DNA from 2 places in the Vibrio sp. Vf1514 genome. Region 2 is predicted to be linked to the other one. Evidence: predicted binding sites of a transcription regulator. Region 2 holds the regulator's gene; the other holds the start of a gene.
What was found. The regulator MetJ, encoded in region 2, represses methionine synthesis genes. The targets are predictions, from matches to a motif close to TTAGACNTNTANANGTCTAA.
Positions count from the first base shown of each region.

Region 1: a site for MetJ is predicted at 2,510-2,529, ahead of metA (homoserine O-acetyltransferase MetA). Genes of this name have one in related genera too.

Region 1 is NZ_CP197267.1:1,360,952-1,366,267, reverse strand. Features, by position in the region: gene ACS18Q_RS06375 (ABC transporter permease) at 1-896, shown strand, start outside; gene ACS18Q_RS06370 (ABC transporter permease) at 883-2,031, shown strand; gene ACS18Q_RS06365 (ATP-binding protein) at 2,037-2,411, opposite strand; gene metA (homoserine O-acetyltransferase MetA) at 2,553-3,494, shown strand; gene pilW (type IV pilus biogenesis/stability protein PilW) at 3,679-4,398, shown strand; gene ACS18Q_RS06350 (hypothetical protein) at 4,399-4,629, opposite strand; gene rlmF (23S rRNA (adenine(1618)-N(6))-methyltransferase RlmF) at 4,665-5,316, opposite strand, start outside.
Region 2 is NZ_CP197267.1:2,928,444-2,933,759, reverse strand. Features, by position in the region: gene ACS18Q_RS13645 (bifunctional aspartate kinase/homoserine dehydrogenase II) at 1-323, opposite strand, end outside; gene ACS18Q_RS13640 (O-succinylhomoserine (thiol)-lyase) at 323-1,489, opposite strand; gene metJ (met regulon transcriptional regulator MetJ) at 1,707-2,024, shown strand; gene ACS18Q_RS13630 (malic enzyme-like NAD(P)-binding protein) at 2,101-3,375, opposite strand; gene rpmE (50S ribosomal protein L31) at 3,586-3,804, opposite strand; gene priA (primosomal protein N') at 4,051-5,316, shown strand, end outside.

The sequences.
Region 1 (5,316 bases), 1.6 Mb from region 2:
GTGACATCTACGCTTACGTGGTCATTCCGTATCAGTTTGATAAAGCGATTTATCGCGGCGAGCAACCACGCGTCACAACCTTTTACAACAGCCAGTACATTCTGGTGGGCCGCCTGATCAACTCCGCCGTGGTGCAAGTTCAAGGCACACTCAACGCAAAAATTGATGTGGTGAAAACACTCGCTTCTGGCGACCAAACCACCCTCAGCGCGATGGGGCGTTCAGTGCCCGTGCGCACGCAAATTACAGCGCTGTTTAACAAAAACACCAACTACGCCCAGTTTTTGGTGTCGGCCATTGTGCCTGCGTTGTGGCAGATCGTGGTGGTGGTGAGCACCATTTTGATCCTGACGGCCAACTATCGCGAATACGGACTCAACGCATGGTTGGGTAACCGCCCCTTGCGAAATTTAACGCGCACGCTAGCGCCCTACTATCCCATTTTCGTGCTGCAAGGCGGCGCATTTCTGGTGTGGTTTTACACGGTGCTGGAGTGGCCAATGCATGGCAGCATGATGGTGATGCTGGTCGCACAGCTACTGACGGCGATCGCCTGCATGATCATGGGCGCCGCGTTCTACTTCCTCACTTTGGATCCCGCGCGAGCCATGAGCTTTGCAGGCGCCTTTACCGCGCCGAGCTTTGCGTTTATGGGCATCACTTTTCCAACATCGGATATGGGATCGCTGGCGCAAGCGTGGCGTAGCCTGCTGCCCATCAGCCACTACATTGAAGTGCAAGTGAGCCAAGTCAGTTATGGGTTAAACGCGGCGAAATCGCTTGCCCACTTGTGGCCGATGGCGGGATACATTCTCCCGCTGCTGCTAACCGTGGCGCTGATCCGCAAACACCAACGCAAAGAACAGGCTGTAAGGAGTGCCCATGACCCTGCTTGAACTGTTTAAAGCCGAACTGAAAGCACTTTTCACTAATCCGGTCGTCATGTTGACCATGATTGGCGGCGTGGTGTTCTATTCGTTCCTTTATCCACTGCCCTACAGTCACCAGACGCCACGTGAGCAAACCATTAGCGTGGTGAACCTTGATAAAAGTCAGGCCAGCTATCAACTGGAACGCATGGTGGATGCGACACCGCAAGTACACGTCGTTCAGCGCGATCATTCGATTGAAGACGCCAAACAGGCGTTTCTGGATGGCAAAGTGAGTGGCATCTTGGTGATCCCTGAGCATTTTTACAAAGACTTGCTGCTAGGAAAAAGCCCAACCTTAGCGTACGCCGGTGACGCGTCTTACTTTCTGGTTTACGGCACCATTGTGGAAGGTTTGGCGCAGGTGGGCGGCACGGTTTCAGCCAAAGCCAAAGTCTCTCGCTTGGTGATGGAAGGCGAACCGATGGCGCTGGCCACGCATCACTATGCCGCAACGCAATCAAACCTTAAACCGACGTTTAACGCACGCATGGGCTACGTTGACTACGTGGTGCCTGCGGTGTTTGTGCTGATCCTGCAACAAACGCTGGCGATGTCGTCGGGTTTGATGGTCGGCACACAAAAGCAAGGACGCGGCTATTGGAGCCGAGTGTCGCCGCTGCGGTTGGTTTTGGTGCGAACATGCATCATCGTCGCCTGCTACTACCTGCTCAGCATGTATTACTTCGGCGCCAGTTTCACCTCTCACGGCGTGAACACACTGGCCAGCGCAGGACAATTGCTCACACTGCTGCTGCCCTTTTTGCTCAGTGCTTGCTTTATCGGTATTTGGCTTGGCGCCATCACGCCACGTCGTGAACTGGTGACCTTGGTGGTGCTGATCAGCTCGATGCCGCTGGTCTTTTCTGCGGGCTTTATCTGGCCGATTGAAGCGATTCCCACGCCGTTGGTTTGGCTGTCGAAGCTATTTCCGAGTACACCGGGGATTCAGGGATTTTTGGCATTGAACCAGATGGGCGCAGAATGGCGGCAGATCGCGCCACAATGGACGCTGTTATGGCTTCAAACCATCGGTTGGGGTGTTTTGGCATGGTGGCAGTTTCAACGCACAGGTCAAGGTGAGTTAGCGCATCGCGATTAAGCGCTTTATGCCTGCCATTGCTGACGCATGCGCTCAATGGTGGCGGGGTCAACACCATGAATATTCTGGAAATTCCCCCGACAGACTTGAATGACCAATTTGGCGCGATATGTTCGCGCCAGTTTTTTATAGGCACTCATTTCCCAATGACGAACGAACGTGTTCGCCACCACCACGCTATTTCCTTGCGCCAACTCGCGTTCACATGCCTGCTGACACCATTCGTGCGCTTTGCCGATCCACTCAGGGCGATAATGGTACTCCCCCTGCGCATTGACAAAAAACATATCCGCTTCCAAATGCACGCCCGGCAAGGTTTTCGCCAGTGTGGATTTACCGGAACCGGGCAAACCGCGAATCAAGGTTAAGGTGAGCGTCATGGTCTGTTTTGATTAGGAAAATCGTAGCTTTTATACTAACTTAATTTGGCGTTCGCTGCATTTTGCTATCGACAACTTCTAGGAGTTAGGTTATAAGTCTAGAAGTATAGACGTCCAAATGTAACGCTTAGGGAGAAAGCTGTGCCGATTAAGATCCCCGATCAATTGCCTGCAACTGATGTTCTACGCAAAGAAAACATCTTCGTAATGCCTGAATCTCGGGCATCCACGCAAGAAATTCGTCCGCTGAAAGTGCTGATCTTAAATCTGATGCCCAAGAAAATTGAGACAGAAACGCAGTTCTTGCGTCTGTTGTCCAATTCACCGCTTCAGGTGGACATTGAATTGCTGCGCATCGACGATCGCCCAAGCAAAAACACCCCAGAAGAGCATCTAAACGAGTTCTATCGCCAATTTGAAATCATTAGTCATCGTAACTTCGATGGTCTGATCATTACTGGCGCGCCTTTAGGTTTAGTGCAATTTGAGGATGTGGTGTATTGGGATCATTTGCAACGCATCATGGAATGGGCCAAAGAGCATGTCACCTCCACACTGTATGTGTGTTGGGCAGCACAAGCTGGCCTAAAACTGTTGTATAACCTGCCAAAACGCACTCGAGAAGAGAAGTTGTCTGGCGTGTATCACCATGAAACGCTGCAGCCGTTCCATCCGCTGACACGCGGGTTTGATGATACATTCCTTGCACCTCACTCACGTTACGCCGATTTTGAGCCCGGATTTCTGGATACACATACCGATCTGGATATTCTGGCGACATCAGACGAAGCGGGTGTGTATTTGGCATCCACCAAAGACAAACGCAACGTGTTCGTGACCGGGCATCCGGAATACGATTCCCTCACGCTGCACAATGAATACGTTCGTGATGTGGGTGAAGGGCTTGACCCCATGATTCCGGTCAATTACTACCGAAATGATGACCCCTCGCAAACACCACGCGCCAGTTGGCGCAGCCACGGGCATTTGCTGTTTGCAAACTGGCTCAACTACTGCGTTTACCAACAAACGCCGTACGATCTGGAACATTTCAGCGAAGATCGCTTCACCAAAGACGATTAATCAATATTGCCCCGCTCAGGCCGCTCACGCGGCCTTTTTTATGCGCGGTTGGGCAGTTTTATCTCGCTCGCAATCTGCACACCTTGAGCCGTATGTTTGCCAACTGACTCGCAATGTTTCCCCGCGCAACTGGGCGAAGCGCCTGACGTGCTTATCATTGTGCCGCAAGCGAAGGAGAGTGCGAATGAAATACCAATGGATGTTGCTAGGCGCAATCAGCCTCACGGGGTGCGTGACGGTTACCGAATCAGACAACCACGATGTGAAAAGCGATCCGGTCGAAATGGCGGAATCACGCATTGCGCTCGGGCTAGGGTATCTAGACAACGGCCGAATGATCAAAGCGCGGGAAAACCTCGAAAAAGCGCTGCAACACGCCCCTCATTATTACCGCGCACAACTCTCGATGGCCCACTACTTTGAAATCGTCGACGAAACGGATGCCGCTCGCCAAGCATACCGCGCGGCGCTGCGCGATCATCCGAAGAACGGGAATGTGCTCAATAATTACGGGACATTTCTGTGCAAGCATGGCGAATATCAACAAGCCGACACCTACTTCAACCGCGCTGTCGAACAGCCCTACTACTATCTGATTTCTGCCAGCTATGAGAATGCGGCGTTTTGCGCGCTCAAATCCGGTGACAAATCGAAAGCCGCTTATTATTTTAAACGCGCCATCGACCACGATCCGACTCGCGTTCGCTCCGTGTTACAGCTGTCAAAACTGGAGATCGAACAAGGTGACTTCACCCAAGCTCGAATCAAATTGATGGCATTTCATCAGCGCTATGGCTATCAAAAAGCCTCATTAGAATTGTTGGTGGAACTGGAAAAACAGGCGGGCAATACCGCATTGGAGAAAAAGTATCAGCACATTCTTCTGACACTTTCTCCCTCATGATCAGCGCCGCTTGCCGATGTTGGTTGGGCGGCCATCTTTACCGCCTTTGCGGTCGCGGTAATGGGTTCGGCGTAAACGTCGAACCTTTTTAGAACGCTGAATCTTAAGATATTCGCGATATAAGATACGAATAAACAGCACAAGACCGATCAGTAAGATAATCGAGAATACAGAAAGAAACGGTACACATAGCCAATCAGGCTGACATGGTGAATAGATTTCAAAGTCCATGGCCAACCTCCTCTGCTGTTATCTTGTGAATTAGTTTAGCATTTTTCGCTCAGCCACCCCTTGCGTTGTTCGGCATTTTGAAACGTCCATGCCACAAAGCGACTGACTTTCTGTCCTTGTTGCATCTCTACTACTTTTATCGACTGAACGCCAACTTTCTCCAGTTGTTTTTTCAACCAGCGCACATTATCGCTTTTCGAAATCAGGGTCGTGAACCACAAAACCTGTTGCGCAAACAGCTTGCTTTCTACCGCCATGGTTTTGACAAACGCCGCTTCGCCGCCAGGACACCACAACTCAGCTTTCTGACCGCCAAAGTTCAATGTCGGCGCGTGCGCACTTGCTTTCGCCGAGACCTCTTGCGCAACCCCTTTCTTACGTTGATTGTCCCGCAAATTGCGAATTTTGCGTTCTGTGCCTTGCTGCGCTTCCGCCAAAGAAGCATGGAACGGCGGGTTACAGGTGGTCACGTCATAGCGTTCATCTTTGCCAATCACGCCACTGAAAATCGCTTTGCTGTTTTTCTGCAGGCGACATTCAATGCGCCCTTTGAGCACCGCGTTCCCCTGCGCAATCAGATTGGCTTGCTTGACCGAGATAGGATCCACATCACTGCCGGTATAGTGCCAGCCGTATTCTGTCACGCCAACAATGGGGTAAATGCAGTTCGCCCCGACACCAATATCA
Region 2 (5,316 bases):
GGCGCCGTGAGTTCGCCCAGTGCGACGAATTCACCATTCAATTGGGTCAGTAACCGATCGGCGGCATCGCTTTCTAACAAGCCTTCAATCAGTTCACTTTGATATACGCGCAGGGATTGCAGGGTTTCATGCGCGATGCGACCGTCTTTATTCAACGCATCGAGAAACGCGATCAGCCGGTTGGTGGTTTTGCCCGCAGCGGACACCACCACCAAATCGTCGGGCTGAGAATATTCCTGCAGAATATGCGCCACGCGTTGATAACATTCTGGGTCTGCGAGACTGCTACCGCCAAATTTATGCAGTTGACGCGACTGAGTCATTAAAAGGCCTCCTTAGCTTTGTTGAATGCCTGATCCAGATCGGCAATCAGGTCAGAGGCATCTTCCAAACCAACCGACAAACGCAGCAGTTGCTGTGATACGCCCGCTTCAGCGAGGGCTTCTTCGCCCATCGCGCGGTGCGTCATCGACGCAGGGTGACACACCAAACTTTCGACGCCGCCGAGTGATTCCGCCAGCGAGAACAGGTCGAGTTTGCCGACAAAATATTTCAGTTGTTCAAACGAGCCCGCAAACTCAAAACTGAGCATGGAACCAAAACCGACCTGCTGCTTTTTCGCAATCTCGTGACCCGGATGCTCTGGCAGGCTCGGGTGGTAAATGACCTTCACCAGCGATTGGCTTTGCAGGTAGTTGAGGATGAGTTGGGAGCTTTCTTCATGCACGCGCATCCGCGCGCCGAGCGTGCGCAAGCCGCGCAGCGTCATGTAGCTATCAAATGGCGTGCCCGTTGCACCAATGCAGTTGCCCCACCATTTCAGCTCTTCGGCATGCTGAGCCGCTTTGCTGATAATCACGCCGCCAATCACGTCTGAGTGACCGTTGAGGTATTTGGTGGTGGAGTGCACCACAAAGTCAGCGCCGAGCGTCAGGGGCTTTTGGTACACCGGTGTCAAAAAGGTATTGTCGACCGCCACCAGCGCGCCGACCGCGTGGGCTTGCTGGCAGATTTTTTCGATGTCGACCACCCGCACCAGCGGGTTAGACGGCGTTTCCAGCAGCACCAGTTTCGGGTGTTGGGCCATCGCCGCGGCCAGCGCCTGTTCGTCAGATTGATCGACAAACAGCACTTTGAAGTCACCTTTTTTAGCGCGCGTGTTGAATAAACGGTATGTGCCGCCATAACAATCGTGTGGCGCAATGATTAAATCTTGCGGAGTCAGGAAGGCAGAAACCCATAGGTTGAGCGCTGAAGTACCGCAGTTGGTGACGACTGCATCCGCGCCGCATTCGAGTTCAGACAGCGCTTGTTCGAGCAAACCACGATTGGGGTTCCCCGAGCGGGTGTAATCGTATTTTGGCACTTCACCAAACGCAGGAAAGCCATAGTTAGTCGAGAGATAAATGGGGGGAACCACAGCGTGATACTGCGTGTCCGATTCAATACCCGTGCGGACCGCAACGGTCGCTGGCTTGCGATTGGTCATGAGCGTTTCCTTTCCTGATTGACGATGTTTTGGCTTCCAAGTCGGCGGTGACGCATGCTGACGCTGATCACCCCGCTGAATAACATCACACTTTACTGGGCAAAAAAGAAGACGTCAACACTTCTAGACGTCTATATGTCTTTGCTTATGGCAGTAAATCCCGCTAAAATTGGGGACTTTGAAAAACTAACTCGAATCCAAACAACGAAGGTGCGCAATGGCAGACTGGAATGGCGACTATATTAGTCCATACGCGGAGCATGGGAAAAAGAGCGAGCAGGTGAAAAAAATCACTGTGTCGATCCCGCTTAAGGTGCTGAAAGTGCTGACGGATGAACGAACTCGCCGCCAAATCAATAACCTGCGTCATGCAACAAACAGTGAGCTGCTGTGTGAAGCGTTTTTGCATGCATACACCGGTCAGCCGCTACCCACGGATGAAGATCTGCGTAAAGACCGTCCGGATGATATTCCTGCCGAAGTGAAAGAGCTGATGACCGCGATGGGCATCGAGTTCGAAGCTTACGACGACTAAGCGCACACGTACGTCACGCATAAAAAAACCTGGCCATGAGCCAGGTTTTTTTGTCTTCACTTGAAGCAAGGAGCGTTTACGCTTCCATGTAGCCTTGTGGCATGTCGATGCGTGCAACGCCCGAATCCACGGCAGCTTGAGCCACGGCTTTGGCGACGCGAGGCAGCAGACGCGGGTCCATTGGTTTTGGAATGATGTAGTCGTTGCCGTATGCCAGGTGATCAACGCCGGCCGCTTTCAGGACTTCTGCAGGCACGTCTTCTTTGGCCAGTTGACGAATTGCGTCGACCGCGGCCAGTTTCATCTCATCGTTGATCTCGCTCGCGCGTACGTCCAGCGCGCCACGGAAGATGAATGGGAAACACAACACGTTGTTGACTTGGTTCGGGTAGTCACTGCGGCCGGTGCCCATGATCAAATCGCTGCGCACTTCGTACGCCAGTTCCGGTTTGATTTCTGGATCCGGGTTTGAACATGCAAACACTACGGGTTTGTCGGCCATCAGCTTCAGTGCGTCGGCTGGCAGCAGGTTCGGGCCTGATACACCAAGGAACAGGTCAGCCCCGGCAATCACATCTTCCAATGTGCGTTTGTCGGTATTGTTGGCGAACAGCTGTTTGTACTCGTTCAAATCGTCACGGCGCGTGTGAATTACGCCTTTGCGGTCCAACATGTAGATTTTTTCACGCATCGCGCCGCACTTGATCAGCAGCTCCATACACGCCACGGCCGCAGCGCCTGCGCCAAGGCAGACGATGATGCACTCTTCCAGCTTTTTGCCTTGCAGTTCAATCGCGTTCAGCATGCCAGCGGCGGTCACGATCGCAGTGCCGTGCTGGTCATCGTGGAAGACGGGCACGTCACAACGCTCAATCAGGCGACGCTCGATTTCAAAACAGTCTGGGGCTTTGATGTCTTCGAGGTTGATCCCGCCAAAGGTGTCGGCAATGTTGGCGACGGTATCGACGAATTCATCAATGGTGCGGTGTTTGACTTCGATGTCGATGGAATCGAGACCTGCAAAGCGTTTGAATAGCAGGGCTTTTCCTTCCATCACAGGTTTGGATGCCATTGGGCCCAAGTTACCCAAGCCAAGAATGGCGGTGCCGTTTGAGATCACTGCCACGGTATTGCCTTTGGCCGTGTATTTGTAAACGTTGTCGACATTTTGCGCGATTTCACGCACGGGCTCTGCCACGCCTGGGCTGTAGGCGAGGGCTAAGTCTGCAGCAGAATCTGCTGGTTTCGTTAGAGAAACAGCAATTTTTCCTGGGATCGGCAACGCATGGTAATCCAGCGCACGCTGGCGGAATGCTTCTTCCGGCGTCAGTTCTTGGTTGTCATCGGACATAGGGGAGGTCTCTTTATTGTTTTTGGAAAAGGGGAATTATTCTAATAGATGTCTGTCAAGCTGCCTAGGCAGGATTGCGGGTCAATCGTACAAAACTTGACTAATTTAATCTGATAAGACCAGCTATTTTGTGATCGCGGTAAGGAGAAATTGCAGGCATGAAAAAAGGACGCCGGAGCGTCCTTTTTGAATCTTCGCGTGAAGTCGAAATTACTTCTTGCTTGATAGCGCGCCGAAACGCTTGTTGAAGCGATCAACACGGCCGCCAGTGTCAACAACACGTTGTTTACCAGTGTAGAATGGGTGGCACTGGTCACATACGTCCAGGTGCAGAGCGTCTTTACCTAGAGTTGATTTGAAAACGAAAGTGTTGCCGCAAGAGCAAGACGCTGTTACTTCTTTGTATTCTGGGTGGATACCAGCTTTCATGGGATAACCTCAATTTAGGCCGTGTCGCTATCCGAATCAATGTCGGACACCACACGTAATGTTAATGATACTGTTCGATACTCAGCCTTGGTGACCAAGCATCTTCAAGGCGCGATATATTAATGAATCCCCCGCGCCGGATCAACCGCTTTCGGCGTTATTTTCGCCACTATTTGTGGGTCGAATTTCCCACCCGCATCCAGTAGACTGTGATTTCTCACCATTTTTGACTGCTGACGGACTGTTATGCGCCCAAGTATTGCCCGTGTCGCCCTGCCGGTACCACTGGATAAGCAATTTGATTACCTGATCCCCAACCATTTGTTTCCGATCATCGGCGGCCGTGTGTCGGTGCCGTTTGGCCGCCAGACGCTGGTCGGTGTGGTGACGGCGTTGGCGCAGGAATCGGCGTTTCCGCGCGAGCAGCTCAAAGCGATCAAAGCAGTGCTCGATTCTCAGCCCGTGTGGCCAGAAACGCTGTACCGCTTGTTGCAATGGTGCAGCCAGTTTTATCAATATCCACTCGGCGACACGTTGGCCAATGCGATGCCGAGTGCGCTGCGCAAAGGTAAACCGGCTGATTTTGCCAGCAGTAAAGAGTGGTACATGACCGAACGTGGGCGCGATCAGTTGATGCAAGGCTTTGGCCGCGCGGTCAAGCAGGCGCAGGTGATGCATTTGCTTGAGCCGGGCCCGGTGGCGCATCAGATCATGCTCGATGAAGAGGTGTCCAGTGCCACGCTTAATACTTTGCAAGACAAAGGCTGGATTGAAGTCACGGAGAAGCAGCCGCAGTTTCGCCCATGGCCCAAGGTGGTTGAAGCCGATGTCGATAAACCCAAACTCAACCAAGAGCAGGCAATCGCGATTGCGTCAGTCAACAGTCAGCGCGGCTTTGGCTGTTATCTGCTGCATGGGGTGACCGGGTCTGGCAAAACGGAGGTCTACCTCAATCTCATCAAACCGGTGTTGGAAGCGGGCAAGCAGGCGTTGGTGCTGGTGCCGGAAATTGGCCTCACGCCACAAACCATCAACCGATTTCGCAAGCGCTTCACCGTGCCGGTGGAGGTGATTCACTCCGGCTTGAACGACACCGAGCGGCTCAATGCTTGGCTGGCTGCGCGCGACAAAGTGGCTGGCATCGTGATTGGTACCCGTTCGGCATTGCTGACCCCGTTTGCTGATCTCGGCATCATTATTGTCGATGAAGAGCACGATGCCTCCTACAAACAGCAAGATAGCCTACGTTATCACGCCCGTGATGTGGCGGTGATGCGCGCCAATTTGGAGCAGGTGCCGATTGTGTTGGGGTCGGCAACGCCGGCATTAGAAACGCTGCACAACGCGCTGACCGGCAAATACCATCATCTGCAACTGACGCAGCGTGCGGGCACAGCGCTACCCACCACCAACCGCGTGTTGGATGTCAAAGGGCTGTACTTGGAAAGTGGCCTGTCGGCGCCGCTGATCGCCGAAATGCGCCGCCATTTGTCGCAAGGCAATCAAGTGTTG